One region of the Streptomyces sp. WMMB 714 genome, then DNA from elsewhere that is predicted to be linked to it. Evidence: riboswitches for the same ligand, from Rfam matches in the RefSeq annotation. Region 1 holds a riboswitch; each other region holds the start of a gene.
What was found. Region 1 has a riboswitch for cyclic di-AMP ahead of H181DRAFT_RS06590 (transglycosylase family protein). Riboswitches for the same ligand answer to the same signal wherever they lie in the genome.

Region 1 (4,191 bases):
ACGACTGCCTGCCGGGCGCGACGCAGTGGTGACCGGCTGATCCCACCGCTCGGGGCGGCGTGCACCCTGCCGACGGCTGACCGTACGGACCGCTGACCGCACAGACCGCTGACGGGACGGGCCGCTGGCCGGACGGGCGGCGGAACAGCCGAACGCCGCGCCCCGGCTCACCCGGACTGCGAGGGCGCGCGACGCTCTCTCGCGCTCAGGGGCCGCCCGCCATACGCTGATTCGCATGAGCTGGACTGCGCGCAGCATCCCCGACCAGAGCGGCCGCACCGCCGTGGTGACCGGCGCCAACAGCGGCATCGGCTACGTCACTGCGCGCGAACTGGCCCGGCGGGGGGCTCGCGTGGTGCTCGCGTGCCGCAGCGAGCAGCGGGGCGCCGCCGCCCTCGACAGGCTGCTCTCGCAGGTCCCCGAGGCACAGGCCGAGCTGCGGCTTCTGGATCTCGCGGACCTCGCGTCCGTGCAGGGCTTCGCCGAGGCGCTGCCGTACGAGCGGATCGACCTGCTGATCAACAACGCGGGCGTGATGGCGGTGCCCTACGCACGCACAGCGGACGGCGTCGAGACGCAGTTCGGGGTGAACCACCTCGGTCACTTCGCCCTGACGGGGCTGCTGTTGGAGCGGCTGCTTGCCGCCCCCGGCGCCCGCGTCGTGACCGTCTCCAGCATGGCGCACGCGCTGTCCAACATCGACATCAACGACCTCAGCAGTGAACGCCGCTACCGCCCCATGCTCGCCTACGCCGCGTCGAAGACGGCCAACCTGCTCTTCGTCCGCGAGCTCGCGCACCGGGCGGCCCACAAGGGAGTCGATCTGACGGTCGCCGCGGCCCACCCCGGTTACGCCGCGACCGAGCTCCAGGTCAGAGGGCCGCAACTGGCCGGGAGCGCGCTGTACGAACGTCTCGCGCGGCTCAGCAACAGGGTCTTCGCCGCCTCCCCCGACCAGGGCGCGGCGCCCTCGCTGTACGCCGCCACCGCGCCGTACGTGCACGGCGACTCCTTCTTCGGACCCCGCATCCTCGGCGTACGCGGCGGCCCCGGGATGTCGTGGCGGGCCTCCTGGGCGCGCAACGACATCGCCGCGGGCCAGCTGTGGGCGGCTTCCGAGCGTCTGACGGGGGTCACCTACCGCGGCCTGTGACTGCCGGGACGGTTCGCGGCGAGACGCACGGCTGACTGCCGGGACGGTTCGCGGCGAGACGCACGGCAAGAGGCAGGCGGGAGGCACCGCCCTTGGTCCGCGGCCGCGCTGTCGGCCATAGTGGCCTGCGTCCGGGATCGAAGCCGCGTGCGGTGTGCCATCGCACAGCTCGCCCCGGACACGCCCCGGGCGAGCACAGTACGTACGCCCTGTCGCACCGCGCGGCCGGCAGCACCCGGCGACACCCGCGTCCGGGCGCAGGGAACGGCGCAGGAGAGGAGGCGAGCGGTGATCCGCGTACTCGTCGTCGACGACGACTTCATGGTCGCCCGGCTGCACAGCGCGCTCGTCGAGCAGGTCTCCGGGTTCGAAGTCGCGGGAGCCGTGCACAGCGGAACCGACGCTCTCGCCGCCGTACGGGAGCTCCGCCCCGATCTGGTGCTGCTGGACATGTACCTGCCCGACCTGCCCGGCCTCCAGGTCCTGCGCGAACTGCGCGGCGGCGCCGACCCCGAGGAGGGGCCAGACGTCCTGGTCGTCACCGCAGCCCGGGACGCCGAGACGGTGCGCGGGGCGAAGCGCGGCGGAGCCGTGCAGTACATCATCAAGCCCTTCGAGGGACAGCTCCTGAAGGAGCGCCTGCGCAGGTACGCCGAGCACCGTGCCGCTCTGGCGACCCTGCACGCGCCGCAACAGGACGACGTGGACAGGCTGTTCGACGAGGGAGCAGGCAGCGGGGCCACGCGGGCGGCCCCCGGCGCACCCGGCGCCGCCGACCCGGACCGCGCTGCCGCGACCGGCAGCGCGGCTCCCGGGCCCTACGGCCACGGGAGCCCGGCAGGCGGGGCCGCCCCCGCCAGGCTTCCCAAGGGCCTGACCGAGCAGACGGCGCGGCTCGTGCGGACGGCCCTGGAGGCCGGCACCCGCGGAGCGGGGGTCTCCGCCTCCGAGTGCGCCGCCCGCAGCGGCCTCTCCCGGGTCAGCGCCCGGCGCTACCTCGAGCACTTCGTCACGGCCGGCACGGCGCGCGTCACCCTCCGGTACGGCACGACGGGTCGGCCCGAACGGCGCTACCACCCCCTGGGGGCGGCGGAACGGGGTTCCGTTTCCGGCTCCGGACGAACGGCGGAGGACAGCGTGATTCCCACCACAGACAATTCGTGAGCAGCGTCACACGAATATCCCGGCCGTACGGGGGCTCTGTTCAATTCCCCAGTTCAGCAAGGCGACTTGGCTGTTCATGCGCCGGTAGGTGCCCTATTCAGTGATCTTTTCCTTCTGAGACATCTGTCTGCTTTCTTGTGGTCGCGAATTCCTTCTGCTTAACGTGCGGTCGCCACCGCGACTCCGGAACGGTGGCCCCGCCGCCGGGACGCCGAATCCTGCCGCCCGGCACGGGCAATCACGCAATCCCGGCGGCAGGAGTGGGGGAACCAGGTAAGTGCCGTACGTGGCTGGTCGCACGTACGGCTAGGGGTGAAGCCGTACGCGAACGCCCCCTCGTGTTCGCGTGGGCCGGGCAACTCCAGCCCGAATCCGACAGCTCACCTCGCAGGCGTAGGAGAGGAACTGCCCTATGTCCGGACGCGGTCGTCACCGTCGTCAGTCCAATCGCCGCATCACGCGGAGAATGTCGCGTGCCTCGCTCGCCATCACCGCGGGCGGCGCCGCGGGTATCGCCCTTCCACTCGTCGGCACGGGCAGCGCCCACGCCGCTTCGGTGAGCACCTGGGACAAGGTCGCCGAGTGCGAGTCGTCGGGCAACTGGTCCATCAACAACGGCAATGGTTTCCACGGTGGCCTGCAGTTCACCCAGAGCACCTGGTCGAGCTACGGCGGCACCAAGTACGCGCCGCGCGCCGACCAGGCGACCAAGGACCAGCAGATCGCCATCGCCGAGAAGGTGCTCGAAGGGCAGGGCCCCAAGGCCTGGCCGCTGTGCGGCCCGAAGGCCGGCCTGACCCAGAACAGCGGGGCCCCGGACATCTCGCCCGACAGCGAGTCCGGTTCGCAGTCCTCGCAGAAGGAACAGCAGAAGCCGAAGCCGAAGCCCGAGAAGGACAAGGCCGAGAAGGACAAGGCCGAGGACGCGTCGGAGTCCGAGCCGCAGGGCTCGCGTTTCCACACCGTCTCCCGCGGTGACACGCTCTACCGGATCGCCACCGACGAGAACGTCGACGGCGGCTGGAAGAAGCTCTACGACGCCAACCGCGAGACCGTCGGCTCCGACCCGGACCTGATCCTGCCCGGCCAGAAGCTGACCCTGAAGGGCGGCGGCAAGGCGAAGCCCTCCGCCGACAAGCCCGCCCAGGACTCCGGCGCCACGGCAAAGAAGTCCAGCGCCACCGAGTCCTCCGCGGAATCCGGCTCCCAGGGCGGCTTCTCCGCTCCCGTGAGCGGCGGCACGAGCACCCCGTACGGGGCGTCCGGCAGCAGCTGGTCCAGCGGCAAGCACACGGGTGTCGACTTCTCGGCCTCCACGGGCACCGGCGTGAAGGCCGTCTCGCCCGGCATCGTCGTACAGGCCGGCTGGGGCGGCTCGTACGGCAACCAGGTCGTCATCAGGCACGACGACGGCAAGTACAGCCAGTACGGGCACCTTTCCTCGGTGTCCGTCCGTGCCGGCGAGGAGGTCTCCGCGGGCGAGCAGATCGGCGCCGTCGGCGCGACCGGCAACGCCACGGGCCCGCACCTGCACTTCGAGGTCCGCAACGGCCCCGCGTACGGCTCGGACGTCGACCCCGTCGGCTACCTGCGCCAGCACGGCGTCGGCCTCTGACGCCACCGGACGCACCCGGAGCGCGGCCGCCGGCGGCACCGCACACCGCAGGGGCGGCACCCGCACGTGTCACGCGTGCGAGTGCCGCCCCTTCGGCCTGTCCGCGCCCCTCCCCCGGGCATCCGCCCGGCCGCACCCGGACGTTCGCCCGGCGCTCCCGGGCGCCCCTCACCCCCGGCGTCAGGGCTGGAAGTGCTCGTCCGCCGCCACCTCGACCTCCAGCACGAGCGGACCGCTTCTGTCCGCCAGCTCCGGCAGC
Region 2 (4,191 bases), on a different contig from region 1:
CGCCGCCTTCCCGGCTCGGGGGACTCGACCTGGCGGCCCGCTACCGTGCCGCACAAGTCGACGCCCGGATCGGCGGGGACCTGTACGCGGCGCAGCGCACGCCGTACGGCGTCCGCCTCATCGTCGGAGACGTGCGCGGCAAGGGAACCGCCGCGGTCACCACCGTCGTGCTGGTGATCGGTGCGTTCCGGGAGGCCGCCGAGCAGGAGGGGAGCCTCGAGGGCGTCGCCCGCCGCCTGGACCGCGCCTTGGAGCGGGAGGCCGCACAGCGCGGGGACATCGACGGCCACGAAGGCTTCACGACGGCAGTCCTCGTCGAAATCCCCGTCGCCGCACGGGAGTCGGTGCGCGTCGTCAACCGGGGGCATCCGCCGCCGCTGCTTCTCGCCGACGGCGGCGCACGCTACGTCGAGCCCTCCGTACCGGCTCTGCCTCTCGGCATGACGGACCTCGCCCGCCGGACGGACCGCGCCGACGAGGTGCCCTTCCCCTCCGGCGCCCAACTGCTGCTGTACACGGACGGGTTGTCAGAGGCGCGTGACCGGCACGGCCGCTTCTACGAGCCCGAGGCGCGGCTCGCCGGACGCTTCTTCCCCGGCCCCGAGGAGTTGCTCGACGCACTGCTGAAGGACGTACGAGCGCACACGGGCGGGGAGTCGGTGGACGACATGGCGCTGCTGGCGGTCCGGTCCCCCGTCCGGGACCGGCTGCCGGTGTCCCGAACCCGGCAGGAGAGCGGCTGGAGCATTCCGGACGAGAGCCTCAACTGACGGTCTTTCACCGCAGGTTCACCCGTCACTCGCAGCGACGCCACGCACCGCTCCGGGTGAGCATGTGTCTGGATTGGCCATGGCTGTCCGGTAGGTGACTGTCAAGCCGCTACAAATTCCGCCGGAAGCGCTTGGAATCCGAGCCGCGCGCCTATTAACGTTCGATAACGCAGCGCGGTCGTCACTGCCGTCACGAAAGACGGCACCGTGCGCCGTCGCCGAATCCTGAAAGTGCACCACCGCGAGCCACAACTCGATACAGATGCACCAAAGGAACCGGGGAACCAACCCTTGCCGGACATCCAGGCGAGGATGGGGTGAATCGACAAGTCCCGTTCATGGGCGGGCAGTTCGTAGGAGACCTTCCTGCTCCGAACCCGTCAGCTAACCCGGTAGGCGAGAAGGAAGGAAAGGAGAACGCCCCCGTGGCGTCCAACAGGTATGCCCCCGAGGGCACGTACGGCCCGTACCGGGACGATGACGAGTCCGGCACGTACGGCGCCGTACACGACTCCTTCGGCGCCCAGCACGACTACGGCACGTACGGCGGCCAGTTCGACACCGGCCAGTACGCCACGGGTCACTTCGACACCGGTCAGTTCGCCGCGGTCCGGACCGGTCAGTTCGACACCGGTCAGCTCGACGCGGTGCAGACCGGCCAGTACGACCTCGCGCAGACCGGTCAGTTCGACACCGGCCAGTTCGACCTCGCGCAGACCGGCCAGTTCGACACGTACGCCTCGCAGCTGACCGAGACGTACGAGCAGCCGGCTGTCACCGACGAGGCCCGGGCGCCGGAGGGCGGCTCAGCCGGCGACACGGCACCCCGCTTCGACGCGAGCGCCGTCCCGGCCTCCCTCTTCGCCGCCCGTGACGACGAAGAGCCTCCCCGCGAGGAGTGGAACCCCACCGCCGATTCGGTGCGCCCCGTCCGCGGGCGCCACAAGGTCGTCAAGCAGCGCGGCGGCAGCATGGCCCGCAGCGGCGCGGTCCTCGGCGTGGGCATGATCGCGGCGGTCGGCGCCGGCGGCATCGCCACCGCGCAGGAGAGGCCGCCGGCCATCTCCATGCAGGACGTCTCCGCCGCCACCGACTCCGCCGCGAGCCTCTTCGGCGGAGACTCCGACGAGACCGTGGCGGGCTCGCCGCTGACGCAGGCGGCGGTCACCGAGGACGACGCCAAGGCCGGCCGTACGGACGCCGGCGAGGCACTGCGCTCCCGCATCCTCGCCCAGGCACAGCAGGCCCAGGCACAGGCGGACGCCTCCGCACGTGAAGCGGCGGCGAAGAAGGCCACGGCGGCCGCCGAGGCCAAGGCGGCCAAGGCCGAGGCGGAGAAGAAGCGCAAGGCCGAGAAGGCCCGCCTCGCCAAGCTGGCCAAGAGCTTCGCTCTTCCCGTCTCCGGCTCCCAACTCACCTCCAGCTTCGGCGAGTCGGGCAGCCTGTGGAGCAACGACCACACGGGCCAGGACTTCGCCGCCTCCACCGGTACGCCCATCAAGGCCGTCGGCTCGGGCACCATCAAGGAGGCCGGCTGGGCCGGCTCGTACGGCTACCGCACGATCCTCGAACTCAACGACGGCACCGAGGTGTGGTTCGCCCACCAGTCGTCCGTGAGCGTCTCGGCGGGCGAGAAGGTCGCCGCCGGCGACACCATCGGACGCGTCGGCGCCACCGGCAACGTCACCGGCGCCCACCTCCACATGGAGGTACGGCCCGGGGGCGGTTCCCCGATCGATCCGCTGTCCTGGCTGAGGGGCAAGGGCCTCAGCATCTGACGGTCGGTGCTGCGATGACACAGGCCCGGACGGCTCACGCGGCGCATCCGCTGCTTCCTCCGCGGAGCGCTGCCGGGCTGCCCTGCCCGCCCCCTGCCGGGCAGGGGGCCCTCCCGCCGGGCCGGTCGCGGACCGCGGCGGCCTTACGCGACGTACTGGAGGCGGCGTCCGGCGCGTGACGTACCGGACGCATCCGGCGTACGCACCTGGCGCGCTCTCCGGCCCGGGACCCGTGGACCGCCCCGCAAGGTGACGGCGGGCGTCCCCGGTTCCACCGGTTCCGTTCCGGCTCCGCCGGGCGTACCGTCCCGAAGACCATCCGCGCCGCCGCCGCCTCGCACCGCCGGGGTGCGCTGGATCGACGCACGATTCGCCCCTGCCCCCCCGGCATGCAGCAAGGAGGGGACGAGGCGGCGGCGGACGGGGGCTTCCGAACCCCTCACATACCCCGGCGGCCCTGGTGGACCACCCCCCGACACCAGGGTCGTCGGTCTTTTCCCGCCACATGCCTCCGTGCGGGGCGGGCGGCCGCGCGGCGGCGCTACGGTCGAGGTCATGCCTGACAACGCCGAGCATGACAACGCCGAACGTGACAACGCCGAGCCTGGCAACGGCGAATCCGCCCCGAACGCGGGAAGCCACCCCGGAGCCCGCACCGGCGGCAGCTCCGGAGCGCACGCCCGAGCAGCCGCGAGTACGCAGGCGTCCGGCGTCTCCCGGCGCCGCCCACTCGGCGGCCTCTCCGTCTCCCCGCTGTGTCTCGGCGGCAACGTCTTCGGCTGGACGGCCGGCGAAGCCGCCTCCCGCGACGTGCTGGACGCCTACACGGCCGCCGGCGGCAACTTCGTCGACACAGCGGACGTCTACTCGGGAATCCGCCACGGTGTGAGCGGCGGCATGGACTCCGAGACCGTCATCGGCGACTGGATGTCCCTCCGCCGCAACCGCGACGACGTCGTCGTCGCCACGAAGGTCGGCGCGCACCCGGACCGCAAGGGCCTGTCCGCTGCCAACATCAAGGCGGCGGCGGACGATTCACTGCGCCGCCTGCGCACCGACCACATCGACCTGTACTACACGCACTTCGACGACGAGAGCGTCGAGGTCTCCGAGATCATCACCGCTCTCGACGAGTTGGTGCGCGCCGGCAAGGTCCGCGAGATCGGCGCCTCCAACATCTCGCCCGAACGCCTCGCCGCCTCCCTCGACTTCAGCGAGCAGTCGGGCTGCGCCCGCTACACCGCCCTTCAGCCGCACTACAACCTCGTGTCCCGCGACACGTACGAGGGCGCTCCCGCCGAGGCCGCCGGCGCGCACGGCCTCGCCGTCATGCCGTACTTCGCGCTCGCGATGGGCTTCCTCACCGGCAAGTACCGTCCGGGCGCGGCGGCCGAAGGGAGCCCGCGCGCGGAGAGGGCGGCCGGCTACCTGGAGTCGGAGCGCGGGCGGCGCGTCCTCGCCGCTCTCGACGACGTCTCCGCTGCCCGCGGCGCCGAGCCCGCCACCGTGGCCCTGGCGTGGCTGCTGACCCGCCCGACGGTCACCGCGCCGATCGCCAGCGCACGCTCGCTGGAGCAGCTCAGGCCGCTACTCGCCCTCGCCGACGTCGAGTTGACGTCCGAGGAGGCCGACCGGCTGACGGC
Region 3 (4,191 bases), on a different contig from region 1:
GACGTAGCCGGTGATCCGCTCGCCCGCGCCGGAATCCGTCCACAGGTTCTTGGGACGGCGGTTCTCGTTCCGCTCGATGACGGCGTTGGCGGCGCTGAGGATCGTCTGCGTGGACCGGTAGTTCTGCTCCAGCAGGATCGTCGTCGCGTCCGGGTAGTCCTCCTCGAACTGGAGGATGTTGCGGATCGTCGCTCCGCGGAAGGCGTAGATGGACTGGTCCGCGTCGCCGACGACGCACAGTTCGGCGCGCTCGGGAGCCGGGCCCTCCGCCTCGTGCTCCGGCCCGGCCCCGCCGCCGTCGCCGTCGCCCTCGCCGCTGCGCGCCGTGCCGGCCTCGGCGGCGCCCGTGCCGACGAGTTCGCGCACCAGCGTGTACTGGGCGTGGTTGGTGTCCTGGTACTCGTCCACCAGCACGTGCCGGAAGCGGCGCCGGTAGTGGTCGGCGACGTCGGGGAACGCCTGCAGCAGGTGGACGGTCGTCATGATGATGTCGTCGAAGTCCAGGGCGTTGGCCTCGCGCAGCCGCGCCTGGTACATCGTGTACGCCTCGGCGAGCGTCTTCTCGTAGGCCCCCTCGGCCTGGGCCGCGAAGTCCTCCTCGTCGATCAGCTCGTTCTTGAGGTTGGAGATCTTCGCGCTGAACGCCTTCGGCGGATGCCGCTTCGGGTCCAGCTCCAGGTCCCGGCAGACGAGCGCCATCAGGCGCTTGGAGTCGGCCGCGTCGTAGATCGAGAACGACGAGGTGAAGCCGAGCTTCTTGCTCTCCCTGCGCAGGATGCGCACGCACGCGCTGTGGAACGTCGACACCCACATCGACTGGGCCCTGGGGCCGACGAGCTCCTCGACGCGCTCCTTCATCTCGCCCGCGGCCTTGTTGGTGAAGGTGATGGCGAGGATCTGGCCCGGATGGACACCGCGGGCGGCCAGCAGATACGCGATGCGATGAGTCAGCACGCGGGTCTTGCCGGAGCCGGCGCCTGCGACGATCAGCAGCGGCGAGCCGGTGTGCACCACGGCGTCGCGCTGCGAGGGGTTCATCTCCTCCAGCAGCGCGTCGGCGTCCACGACGGTGCGGCGGGAGCCGCCCCGGTGGTACGAGCCGCCGCCCGCACCGTGACCTCCCCGGCCCTCGAAGGTGCCCGCGAAGAGGTGGTGCGGGACCTCGCCGCCGTGGTCGTCCCCCTCCTCGTCGGGGGGCGGCGGCAGGGGCTCCTCGCCCTGCCCGCCAGGGGGCCCGTCCTGTGCGCGCACCGGGGCGAGGCTGTTCAGGAAGCTGTCGTCGAAGAGGCTGCTCATCGTCGGACGAGTCTAGGCCGTCCCGCTGACAGGGCGGCCGGGGTCCGTCCGGGCCGAGGCCCTGCGCCTGCCTGCGCGGCGGGCCCCCGGGCCAGGACCCTTTCCCACCGCCCGCATTGAATAACGAACAGATATCGGACGTATCACCGATCGGCCTTCACAGCGGCCCCACAACTCCGCTACCGTGCCGTGCCGGACGGCTCGCACCGCTCGCCGGCGAAAGCGCCGGCACGGGCCGTCCCCGCCGAGTCCGGCCGGCTTCACGCCGGAGCCGGGGACCCACCGCGTAGGCGCAGGCCCGCGTACGCACCAGGGGTGAATCGGGACGTACGCGCCGCCGGAAAGCGGGCGCACGGCCCGTAGGGCAGCCTTCCGAACGCCCGAACCCGTCAGCTAACCCGGTAGGCGGCACACGGAAGGAGTTGCCGGCCTTGGCGTCCCATCGCAAGCCGCGCACACGGATACGTCACTCCGCCGCGACGAAGCGCGGAGCGCTCGGCGTCACCACCGCCGCGCTCGCCGCCGTCTCGCTCCTCACGCAGAGCGCGCAGGCGGCCCCGGACGACGGCAAGCCGTCGCTCTCGGAAGTCAAGGAGAAGGTCGACAAGCTCTACCAGCAGGCGGAGAGTTCGACGCAGAAGTACAACGCGGCCAAGGAGAGGACGGACGCCCAGCGGGCCAAGGCGGACAAGTCCCTCGACGAGGCAGCCGAGCGGACCGCGGAGCTGAACGAGGCGCGGCGCACGCTCGGCAACTACGCCACCGCGCAGTATCGTTCCGGCGGCATGTCCGAGACGGCGACGCTGCTCCTCACCGAGGACCCTCAGCAGTTCTTCCAGCAGTCCCACGTCCTGGACCGGATGTCGGGCCGCCAGAAGGAAGCGGTCTCCGACTTCGAGAAGCAGCGGAAGGCGGCGGACCGCGAACGCAAGGCCGCCACGAAGGAACTCTCCTCGCTCACTTCCGCGCAGAAGGAGCTGAAGAAGAACAAGCAGGAGGTCCAGGCGAAGCTCGCCGAGGCCCGCGAGCTGCTGTCGGAGCTGACCGCCGAGCAGAAGGCCCGGATGGCCGCGGCGGAGAAGAAGAAGCAGGAGGCCGCCCGCAAGGCCGCCGAACGCGCGGAGGCGGAGCGCGAGAAGGGCTCCGGCGGCAGCCCGGGGTCGAACGCCTCCCAGGCGGAGAAGGTCATCGGCTTCGCGAAGCAGCAGCTGGGCAAGCCGTACGTCTGGGGCGCGACCGGGCCGAGTTCGTTCGACTGCTCGGGACTGACCGTGGGGGCCTGGAAGGCCGCGGGCGTATCGCTGCCCCGTACGACCTGGGACCAGGTCGAGGTGGGCACCAAGGTCTCCAAGTCCCAGATGCGGCCCGGGGACTTGATCTTCTTCTACGACGACATCAGCCACGTGGGCATCTACGTGGGCAACGGTCAGATGATCCACGCCCCGAAGCCGGGCGCCGAGGTGCGGTACGAGTCGATCGACACGATGCCGTTCCACTCGGCCAACCGTCCCGGCTGACCCGGCTGACCCGGCTGACCCGGAAAACACAGCCCGGGCACAGAGCCGGGCAGGACCGGCCGGCGGCAGACTGAAGTGGTGCGCGGCGGACGCGTTCAGCGCCGCCGCGCACCGCTGTACGTTCAGCCGGCCGGAACCCCGGGCCCCGCGCTCCCGGCCCTCGGCGCCTCCGGCGCAGGACGCTTCAGGCCCAGCGCCTCAGGCCCAGCGCCTCAGGTCCACAGCACCGCGATGAAGATGTTCGCCGTCGTCAGTGCGCCCACCGTGCCGAACAGCGGAGTGGCGACCCTCTCCTCGTCCCGCTTGACGTAGACCAGCCCGAGGATCACGACGAGAAGCGCGAGCTTCACACCGATCTTGAAGTTGTCGACCGGCTCGTCCGCTGCCTGGTTGAGCCCGACCAGCGCCATGCCGGTCACCAGCATGGTGAACGCTCCGTGCAGCATCCCGGGGACGAAGCGCGCCCCGCCCGTGCGCATCGCCTTCATCTGGAAGAAGAAGCCCCCCAGCAGCGCGGCGATGCCGATGATGTGCAGCCCGACGAAGACGTTGATGAGTATGCCCATGCCGGGAGCGTAGCCAAGTGCCCCCGCCCGGCAGGCGCGTGGCCCCGACTCCCCGTCGTCCTGTGACCCGAAGGGTCAACAGTCCGGCCCTGCCAAGGAGTTGGACATGGGGAGAGCCGGTTCCCCGTCTCCGTCCGGGCGCGGGACGAGGCCGGCGGATCGTGTACGGAGTCCGGGCCGAGTTGGCCGGATTCGACGGCGGACCCCATGATCATTTACGTTCTCCCCGCACGTGCCCTCCACGGCGAGCCGCCCGGGCCGCCGCCGGAGCCAGGCCCTTCCCCCGCCGCTCTCCCGTAGCTCTCCCGCGGCTCTCCCGCGGCTCTCCCGCGGCTCTCCTGCGGCAACCCCCCTTCCGCGTACCGTGATTCGGGAGATCCCCGAACCCGCCGGTGGGCATCCTGTGCCGGGCCGGGGGAGATGCCGTGAGGGCCCCGGAAGGCCCGGCGTCCACACCTGCGGCGACCTCACACGGACGGGCTACGAAGCCGCCCCTGCCGCGTGGACAGGCCCTGCCGTAGGGCACAATGCGCCTTTCACGAACGGTGTTTGAGAGGCGGGGTGCGCAGTGGCCGTGGACACGGCACGGGACGGCACGACAGGCAGCGGCAGCACGAGCGGTGAGACCGTCTCCATGCGCAAGTCCACGCCCGCCGAAGCTCCCTCCGGCAAGCACTCCACCCGCTGCACCTGCGGCGACTGCCCGCACGGCGCGCGGGAGGGCCACCGGCACGCGCTGTCCGACTTCCGGCAGCGGCGCGACGAACTCGCCGCCGGCGAAGGGCTTCCCGCCGCGCTCGCCCACTCCCCCG

Region 2: linked by a shared signal. The riboswitch ahead of H181DRAFT_RS29860 (M23 family metallopeptidase) and the one ahead of H181DRAFT_RS06590 (transglycosylase family protein) in region 1 are both predicted to bind cyclic di-AMP.
Region 3: linked by a shared signal. The riboswitch ahead of H181DRAFT_RS05355 (C40 family peptidase) and the one ahead of H181DRAFT_RS06590 (transglycosylase family protein) in region 1 are both predicted to bind cyclic di-AMP.

Annotation. Positions count from the first base shown of each region.
Region 1 covers NZ_FMHJ01000003.1:272,260-276,450, forward strand. Annotated here, with positions in the region: gene H181DRAFT_RS06575 (alpha/beta fold hydrolase) at 1-32, shown strand, start outside; gene H181DRAFT_RS06580 (oxidoreductase) at 236-1,153, shown strand; gene H181DRAFT_RS06585 (response regulator) at 1,442-2,317, shown strand; cyclic di-AMP (ydaO/yuaA leader) riboswitch at 2,547-2,724, shown strand; gene H181DRAFT_RS06590 (transglycosylase family protein) at 2,730-3,932, shown strand; gene H181DRAFT_RS06595 (thiamine pyrophosphate-dependent enzyme) at 4,113-4,191, opposite strand, start outside.
Region 2 covers NZ_FMHJ01000004.1:495,630-499,820, forward strand. Annotated here, with positions in the region: gene H181DRAFT_RS10025 (PP2C family protein-serine/threonine phosphatase) at 1-770, shown strand, start outside; cyclic di-AMP (ydaO/yuaA leader) riboswitch at 978-1,183, shown strand; partial or broken gene H181DRAFT_RS29860 (M23 family metallopeptidase) at 1,664-2,548, shown strand; gene H181DRAFT_RS10035 (aldo/keto reductase) at 3,104-4,191, shown strand, end outside.
Region 3 covers NZ_FMHJ01000002.1:593,587-597,777, forward strand. Annotated here, with positions in the region: gene pcrA (DNA helicase PcrA) at 1-1,296, opposite strand, end outside; cyclic di-AMP (ydaO/yuaA leader) riboswitch at 1,529-1,720, shown strand; gene H181DRAFT_RS05355 (C40 family peptidase) at 1,728-2,813, shown strand; gene H181DRAFT_RS05360 (hypothetical protein) at 3,026-3,379, opposite strand; gene H181DRAFT_RS05365 (hypothetical protein) at 4,014-4,191, shown strand, end outside.